Regions from separate parts of the Oceanobacillus longus genome, predicted to be linked through region 3. Evidence: riboswitches for the same ligand, from Rfam matches in the RefSeq annotation. Region 3 holds a riboswitch; each other region holds the start of a gene.
What was found. Region 3 has a riboswitch for lysine ahead of ACFOUV_RS11165 (amidohydrolase). Riboswitches for the same ligand answer to the same signal wherever they lie in the genome.
Positions count from the first base shown of each region.

Region 1: linked by a shared signal. The riboswitch ahead of dapA (4-hydroxy-tetrahydrodipicolinate synthase) and the one ahead of ACFOUV_RS11165 (amidohydrolase) in region 3 are both predicted to bind lysine.
Region 2: linked by a shared signal. The riboswitch ahead of ACFOUV_RS07980 (Na+/H+ antiporter NhaC family protein) and the one ahead of ACFOUV_RS11165 (amidohydrolase) in region 3 are both predicted to bind lysine.

Region 1 is NZ_JBHSAO010000001.1:804,933-808,160, forward strand. It holds gene corA (magnesium/cobalt transporter CorA) at 1-348, opposite strand, end outside; gene dapA (4-hydroxy-tetrahydrodipicolinate synthase) at 459-1,352, opposite strand; lysine riboswitch at 1,454-1,632, opposite strand; gene ACFOUV_RS04195 (hypothetical protein) at 1,814-2,278, shown strand; gene ACFOUV_RS04200 (ATP-binding cassette domain-containing protein) at 2,504-3,228, opposite strand, start outside.
Region 2 is NZ_JBHSAO010000006.1:64,776-68,003, forward strand. It holds gene ACFOUV_RS07975 (sodium-dependent transporter) at 1-357, opposite strand, end outside; gene ACFOUV_RS07980 (Na+/H+ antiporter NhaC family protein) at 577-2,118, opposite strand; lysine riboswitch at 2,275-2,456, opposite strand; gene yunB (sporulation protein YunB) at 2,503-3,228, opposite strand, start outside.
Region 3 is NZ_JBHSAO010000008.1:101,836-105,063, reverse strand. It holds gene ACFOUV_RS11170 (iron ABC transporter permease) at 1-5, shown strand, start outside; gene ACFOUV_RS11165 (amidohydrolase) at 223-1,821, opposite strand; lysine riboswitch at 2,097-2,274, opposite strand; gene ACFOUV_RS11160 (hypothetical protein) at 2,405-2,977, opposite strand.

The sequences.
Region 1 (3,228 bases), on a different contig from region 3:
ATCTTCAACTTCTTTTGTATGTTCTTGATGATATGAGACGATATAGTTATCTCCTATAAAAAAATTCAGCTCATCTTTTGAAACATCCTTGCTTCCTTCTCTCACCGTTTGTGTCACATAAAAGGTGTAATCATCGTAATAGTCCAATTTTGGTCGTTGTAGTCTGTATACACAGTCTTCAATTGCAAGTGGGTGAAAATGAAAAGTCTGTTCTAAATGATTGATTTCTGCTTCATTTGGGCTATTAAAATCAATCCAACACATTTTATACTCAGATAAATTTAGTTCATTTATGGAAACATTTCTTTTCAACTGTTGGTCATTAGTGATGCCACTTATTCGTATCATGTTGCTACCCCTTTATTCTTGAAACCATGATTAAAGTATTCTTACAAGTTAGTTTAACATATCCTAATGAGAAAAAGGGAATAAGCATATGCGCTTATTCCCCTAAGTGATCAATATCCTGCTACTCTTTTTTCCTCGTAGATTGCAATTACTTTTGATAAAGATTCACGTTCCAAATCATTTAACGGTATGAGTGGCAAGCGTACACTTCCAACAGGCACACCGATTCGATTTAATGCTTCTTTTACTGGCGTTGGGCTTGGAGCTTGAAACATTGCATTCATCACCGGCAATATACGACGATGGATGTCGCCTGCTTTCGTAACTTCACCTCTATTGAAATGCTCAATCATCTCCTGCATTTCGTTCCCGATGATATGGGAAGAAACAGATACGATCCCCGTACCACCGATAGCGAGCGTAGGCAGTGTTAGACTGTCTTCTCCACTGTACACACTAAAGTCATCAGACGTATGACTGATAAGTTCTGCTGTACGATCTAAAACTCCACTTGCTTCTTTTACAGAGACAATGTTTTTAATTTGAGATAAACGTATAATCGTATCCAAATCTAAGGAAACAACACTTCTTCCTGGTATATTATACAGCATGACAGGCAATGCAGTGCTTTCTGCGATCGTGCGGAAGTGCTGATACATACCTTCCTGTGACGGTTTATTGTAGTACGGAGTAACAAGCATAATTGCATCCACACCTGTTTTCTCCGCTTCTATTGTAAGTTCAATAGAGGCTCTTGTATTATTTGATCCTGTGCCTGCAATGACTGGAACTCTCCCATCCACTGCCTCCACAACAACTTTAAATAATTTTAATTTCTCATCATGCGTTAATGTAGGCGATTCACCTGTTGTTCCCGCAACCACTAACCCATCTGAGCCATTTGCTATCAAGTAATTAACCAATCCTCTAGTAGCTTCAAAATCTACTTCTCCATATGGATCAAACGGAGTTACCATTGCTGTTAATACGTTACCGAAATTCATAACTGTTCACACCTTTTCTTTAATTTTTTGGATAGGTGTGGAGGACCAAAATAAAAAGCACCAACGAGAGCCCGCTGCTGCTTAGAACTTGTGTTAGTTCTACGCTTGATAGCCCTCCATATAGTTCCCTATATGACAGTTCTGCATCTATTAAATAACAGAACCAACTTCAGGATGATGAGTCTCCTTCCGCTTCGGCAAATTCCCCTTTCCTTATGTATCCCCGGATCTCATTCTCCTAAACATAAGTACTAATGGTTTCTGCACCTCTATCCTTACCTTAAAAAAATCTAAAATAAGAAAGTATTTGATTGTTACTTGTATTATAACAAAAGTATCTTAGAATAAACAAGCATTATCCATTTTTTCCTATAAAGATTTAATGCAGTTCCTTCGTATTTTACAATATTCAAGTGGTATAATAAAAATTGATTCTTAAATAACATCTATCTGGAGGTAACATGCTTACATTTGAAAAAAAACTAGCAATTATTGAAGACTTTACAGAATTAGAGCGTCATGATGTATCATTAGGCCGTGTCAATTTTCATTTTGAAGAAAGTGTCATGGAAAAGAAGATTGTCGTCTATCATCTTCATCCAAATGGCAATGGATTTGTTTATGCTGAACAAATAGATGAAAACTATACGGTTGATTCTAAAGGAATGGTAAATATCCGTGATTTTACCCCTGATGAACTGCGTAAAATCATAAAGCAATCCATTAAATCCCTCGCTGAATCAGAACCTTTTGAAGAGAGCTGGATTAATAACGAACTACAAATCCTTAAAATAATTCATGATTTTGACTTATGGAATATCTATGCAGGAGACTTATTGGATGGTACATATGCAACCTACAATGCCGCTGCTGATTATCTTCAGCAAGAAGGCTTCAGAAGACTCGATGATGAAGATTTAGAATAGTAACCGAAAATGAACCTACTTTTTATAGAGGTTCATTTTTTATCCTAACAAAATAAAACAACCTAAACGGGACCCCCTCGCAATTTTAACTGTCCTTATGTGTACAAGTGCTGCATTTAATGAGAGAAATCGTTTCAGGGAAGAAGCTGATAAAAACTCTTTCGGTAAGATGATTTTGATAATTGGTGTAGCTTTTATCATTTATGGAGTGAAATGGAACTAGTTTTAAATGTGGGATTCCTTTGAATTCCTTACTAAAGCGATTTTACCCTTATTACGATCAAGAATTTTCTCCAGTATTTCTTCTACATACATCGAAAAAGCAGGATGTGTACGTTGTCTCGGCCTAGGCAAACGAATAGTCCGATTCAAGCTTATACTTCCATTTTCAATTAATATGACTCGATCAGCGATAGCAACCGCCTCTTCCACATCATGTGTAACGAGAATAGATGTAAACTTCTTTTGTTTCCAAAGTGACTCGATGAGATCCTGCATCTCAATTCGAGTAAGTGCATCAAGTGCTCCGAGTGGCTCATCCAATAGTAGTAGTGAAGGATTATGAACTAAAGCCCTGGCTAACGCCACCCGTTGCTTCTGACCACCGGATAGTTTGGACGGCCAGTCGTTCATACGATCTTCCAATCCAACCTGATGTAAAGCTTCAACCGCTTTTACTTTGAAATCGCTAGGAAGTCCAATACACACATTATCAATCACCCGCTTCCATGGAAGAAGCCTCCCATCCTGAAACATGATACGTGCATATTCATTTAAATGGTTCAATGGTTCATCATTTATATAAATGGAACCCTTATTGAAGTTTTCCAGTCCTGCAATTAATCGAAGTAAGGTACTCTTCCCACAACCACTCTTCCCAACGATTGCTACAAACTCTCCTTTTTCTATACTAAGGTCCAATCCTTTCAGAACCGCCCGCTCTCCATACG
Region 2 (3,228 bases), on a different contig from region 3:
ACTACCATTAAATGAGAATATAGAATAGGATATTGCCCAGGCAATGATAACAGAGTAGTACGTAGATATAACAAATGCGACTAATACCCCCCACCATCCGAGCCATTCTGTTTTCTTATTCATTCTTTTGAACGATAAAGGAGCTGATCCTCGATACTTATGTCCAATGGTAAATTCCATAATAAGTATCGGTATCCCAGCAGTTAACAGTGCAAATAAATAAGGAATAAAGAATGCTCCACCACCATTTTCATAAGCAACCGCTGGAAAACGCCAAATATTTCCCAAACCAACCGCTGATCCAACAGCTGCCAATATAAAACCAGCTCTTGTCCCCCACTGTGAACGTGTTTCCATGTATAAACCTCCCCCTTTTTCTCTTCTACTAGCAATACTATGCTATGCATCATGGTGAAAATGAATGTTTAAAATGTTTATTATTTTCTAACATTTATGCTTGTATTATATCGGTACTTTTCACCTATGTCAAAGTAATTTTTAAATCTTCTATTTATTACCCTCATTCCTAACAAAAAAATCTTTCACCAAATAGGGTGAAAGATTTTTTATTTGTTATTATTTACTTTTGATTGAATGAATGAGGAAACCAATTAGCAACACAAGAGCTAGTGAAATGAATAGTGGAACAAATACCATATTCATTAGACCTACCAATAAATAACCTACAATAGCTACCCCAGCAGCAATGAGTGCATATGGTAACTGTGTCAACACGTGGTCAATATGGTTCGCACCTGCACCTGTAGAAGACAGGATCGTGGTATCTGAAATTGGTGTACAATGATCACCGAAAACGGCACCAGCAAGTACTGCAGCCAAGGACGGTAGAAGCATCTCCATGTCAGAGACGGCCGCAACTTCAGCAGCGATTGGTAACATGATACCGAATGTTCCCCATGATGTTCCAGTTGAAACAGCCATTAATCCAGCAATGATAAAGAACAGAACTGGTAACATCGATGAACTGATGGACGCTTCACTCACTATTTCTGCTAAATACGTTCCGGTTTCAATTGTTCCGATAATAGAACCAATCATCCATGCAAGAATAAGAATATAAATGGCTGGAAGCATGGTTTTAATACCTTCAAAAAAGATTTTCCCTACATTCGCCTTTGGTATGCTTAAGTTAACATGAAATGCGAATGATGTTACAACAGCAGCAACTCCACCTATAAACAGTGATAAATTAACATTTGTATTAGCAAAGATGGTTAATATAGTTACATTATCACTTGCATTGGCACCAGTAACAACCATCGATAGAACTGTACCAACGACTAAAATAATAATCGGCAGTAATAGATGGTATACTTTACCTGATTGATGTGGATTAAATGTATCACTTAAATCTCCAGGTACCTTATCCTGTTCCGGATCCAATACTGCTCCTGTATTAATGGCACGTTCTTCATGTTTACGCATTGGGCCAATATCCAGCTTCAAATAGGCAACCATGAAAACAAGCAATATTGCAGAAAGTGCATATAAATTAAGAGGGATCATTTGGATAAATGCTGTTAATGGTTGCATATCCGTAATGCCATTAGCAGCAAACAATCCACCTAGTATACCTATTATATATGCACCCCAGCTTGAAATTGGCGAAATAACTGTGATGGGTGCAGACGTAGAATCGATAAAATAAGCTAGTTTTGCACGAGAGATTTTATGTCTATCTGTTAATGGCCTTACAACTTGTCCAACAGCCAAGCTATTAAAGTAATCATCGATAAATATAATTAAACCTAAAACACTTGTCATTACTTGCGCACCAGTTCGGGTTTTGACGCGTTTCATCATCCATTCCCCAAACGCCCTGCTGCCGCCTGACGCTTGAAGAAATGCTGTCATCATACCTAATAATAATAAGAATCCTAATAACAGCAGATTTCCTGTATTTAAAGATCCTTCTGAAACAAAGATAGTATAAAAAACCATCCAAACTTCAGATAAGGAATCTAAAATGTTAAAATCATGAATTAATAAAGCTCCAACGATAATTCCTGCACCTAAAGATAGCAATACCTTCCTGGTTAGTACGACAAGTACCAACATAAGCAGTGCTGGAATAAGTGATAAAATTGTTCCTTCCATGATGTTACCTCCATTAGTTAATATCGAATGTGTGGGAGTTGGACATATTGATTGCGAAACGCCTGGTGTACGAGCATACGTCATTAATTTTGCGCACAAAAAAACAACGACAGAAAATAACCCATCATTGTTTTACAATATACGTTATCCTCCATTTCGATCAGTAGTTCTCCATGCACATTCGTATACATTGCATGACAGTGCATCCTTTATTCAAAGATGTACCAGCAATAATAAGTCTGACCCTTATTACACTTCGGCAAACAATCCTTTTACCAACCATCACTGTTGTCCTCCTCCGGTTGATTACTAATATTATTTGCGCCTCTACCTCACCGATCTGATAAGGTTTTTATTCAATTATGATTTTACTATACAAGATTTTCAGTCATTCTGCAAGTCGTCTTTTGGCACAGAGATGGATGGTCCACCTCCATCACCACCATAGAAGTCGGGTACTTTCCCCATAATTGCCCCACCATCAATGTAAATTTCTGTATTGACTGTCTTCACATCTGTGGTGAATGGAATAATTATTTGAACATCAGCCTCTACATCTACATAAAGGGAAACCCATGAACCATTAATACCAAACTCCTCTTCTTCACGTATAATATTCGTCCTTACACTTCCAACTAACCCGAGATTTATTGGTATCTTAGGTCCTAAATTTGCCAGGACTGTATTTCCAGTAACCTGACCTAGTGGAACTTCCACCAATGTCGGATCCTGTTCTACACGTCCCTCTGCCCCTTCTTCATATTCATAAGGATCATGAAGGGAATAATCATACGTAATTGGATCACCCCTGTTTACATTTAAAAAGAATTCTTCAACACGATCTGTTGCCACCCGATTTATTTCACTGACTACAGAGGGATTCCAATTGTATGTTGCGACATGGCCTTCATTATCATAGGTAATATTCAATACTTCATCAAAGCTGTATTCTTCAGCAAATCTTACCGCTGAATTAATCGCACGCGTTGCAAATTCATCCGTTTTTACTTCTGCAATTTCCATTAAGACCGGTTCAATCCGCTTATCAATGATCCATATACTAAGACCAACACTGCACACAAATATAAGTAACGTAATCATCATTATAAA
Region 3 (3,228 bases):
CATAAAAATTTTGTTTTCTCATAAAAAAGCAGATATACCATGCCCCAGGTATATCTGCTTTTTAACTATATTATTTTTTCTCCGACAATTATGTTTCCTTCTCCTCATAAAATAAAACAATCTCTCGGTCTATTTCACCATTATCTAAATATCTTGATTTATCGTCCTTTCAGCAAAACGAAGAACTGCTCACTTAGGACTAGAATAAAAAAGAAGTAGTGCTCAGTTGTTTTGGTATTTGATGTCACCACCAATGATTGTCATTTCAATAGATGTGGTTAATAATTCGTCAGCATCTTCCATTTCAAATGGATTCTTGGAATAAACGGTCATATCAGCCAATTTACCTGTGTCAATGGTTCCTTTGATTGCTTCTTCATTTGTTGGATATGCTCCCATTTCAGTGAATAACCTAAATGCTTCATGCATCGTTAATTTTTGATCAGGGTACCAACCATCATGCGTTTGCCCTGGTGACCTTCTTGTTACAGCAGCATGAATTCCCATTAATGGATTGACTGGTTCGACAGGTGAATCCGATCCTCCAGCACATATTACTCCGGCCTCCTGCAGCGTTTTCCAAGCATAGGAAAGCTTCATTCGTTTTTCCCCAAGCCTCTCCTCAACCCATGGGTAATCACTCGCTAAAAATCGTGGTTGAATATCTGCAATTCTGCTTGGTTGTGCAAGACGCTCAATTAAATCTTCACGCAGCACCTGTACATGTATCAGCCGGTCGCGGTGTTTAACGGTAGGGAACTGATCCAGTAAATCCAATACATTTACCAGTGCTTGGTCACCTATTGTATGAACAGCTATCGGCATGGATAATTCACGTGCACGTTTGATGATGTCATATATTGCATGCTGATCAAACATAGCTTTACCATAGTTTCCCGGGTCATCATTGTAAGGCTCTGATAATAAAGCAGTCCTTCTTCCAAATGCACCGTCTGCAAATAGTTTTACTGCACCAATTTGTAGTGTTTCATTTCCGTATCCGGCATACATTCCCATATCTCTTAAGTCATCGAGAAATTCATGATTGATTAAAAGATTGGAACGTAATCCAAGATGCTCGTGGTTCAGTAATTCATCATAAATCTGATAGGTTTGACGTAAACCGCCTAAGTAAAGGGGATCGTTTGAATGAACACTTGTTAGACCTTTTTCCATAGCGAAGTTGATTGCTTTTCTCATAGCATTTTTCAACGTTTCATAAGATTTTTCAGGAATATACTGCGTTATTAGATGGGAAGCAGATTCCAATAGTAATCCTGTTGGCATATTTGTCGATTCATCCAATACGATTTTTCCACCTACGGGTACTGCCATGGTAGGATGGTAATTAGTTATTTCTAATGCTTTGCGATTAACTATAGCGGCATGTTCACAGATTCGCGTTAAATATAATGGGTTGTGTGGAGCTACATGATCAAGTTCATGAATTAAAGGAATTCCTCCATCGGTAAAGAGGTTCTCATCCCATCCTCCCCCCAGTAGCCATTCACCTGGTTGAAGTGTTTTTGCATAATTTTGGATGTGATTCAGTGCTTCGTGTTTCGTCGTAATTCCTGTTAAATCCAAATCGATAAATTTCGTGGCAATCATGGACATATGAAGGTGGCTGTCTACCAATCCAGGTGTCACCGTATTCCCTTCCAGATTAATAACTTCAAAATCGGAGGTTCCCCACTGGATGAGCATATCCTCGGTTGTCCCCATATCTATAAAGCGGCCATTTTCCACGACAGCAGATTGTACTGTTGGCCTTTCTGGATTAAATGTATAAAATTGTCCATTGGTAAAGATTTTTTTCATGATGTAACTATCTCCTCTGTAAATAATTTAGGGGAAAATAAACAATGGGATAGTTAAAGGGAATGATCTGGTTATGGATTTGGATCCTTACTGTCTCATGCATGTAGTAGTGAAGTAAATTTACATAGCGTTTTCCTACGTAAATATTTTAGGAAAAAAAGTGATAAATGAAGGGAAGATGTGTACACAAGGTCTAACCACCTTATTACGCACACAAAAAAACAACGATAGAAAATAACCTACCATTGTTTTTACAGTATACGTTATTCTCCATTTCGATCAGTAGTTCTCCATGAACAGTTACATTGCATGACAGTAAATTTCCTATTCAGAAACATACCAGCCATCATAAGATTGACCCTTACCACGCTTCGGCAAATAATCCTTTCATCAATCATCATAGATGTCATCCTCCGATTGATTACTCCCATTAATTGCGCCTCTACCTCACCGACCAGATAAGGTTTGTTTATTCAAGTTAGAGTAATATTACCAAATTTCTGATTAACTTACAAGCGTTGGTTTTTAAAATATGCTGCGTTACGGAGTGTATTCGACAAAATTCGGGGAGTGACAGGCACCTTTATCTTTTGAAAAGCCTGATGAAGAAACCCTGTTTTTGTTGTTCTTCCGCTTCTGCTTCTTTTGCTGCTGCAATTTGTTTCTGTGTTTCGAGTCGATCATTTATCGTTTGCATTAACATCTTGTCACGTTCCTTCAGTCTTATTTCTATATAATCCTGTTGCTGATTCAGTCGCTGTACCAATTCTTTGATCAATTCATTTTGCGTGTGCTGCTGTTTATTGTAGTTTTCCAATAATTTATTTTGATGATGGACCATGTCTATTAATTCAGTTAAATCGTTGTTATAGCGTTTTGTGTCGTTATCTATAACAGTTAATTCCTGTGTTACATCATCACCTTTAACCCATAAATATACAGCTTCTGCACACTCTTTAAGACTCATATCGCCGCTATTTTTAAGCGTTACAAGTTTCTGCAAAGCAATAACGTCATACTCATTGTACCATCGTTGATTTTGATTATTCCTATTAAATTTATAACCTGCATTTTCTAATAGAATACTATACTTCCTTAGTGTTGATTCCTTTACCCCTAATAAGTTAGCTATATCTGCAGGGTTATATATTTTCATGTATTCTTTCCCCCTTTTCGTTAATTATAGCGTTATAACATAATTATACCAGAGTAATATTTAAAATTGTATGAAAATTTAATTAACAAATTGGTATAAAAGGATAAATTTACTAAGTATATGCAACCTTTAATCTACCAGATATTACCTGGAATGTTAGGTGTTTATTACAAGTTTTCAATCGTATTTACATATTTATTCCGTACCTTTACCCTAAAATAGAACGTACTTTAAAAATCTTAGATGGAGTA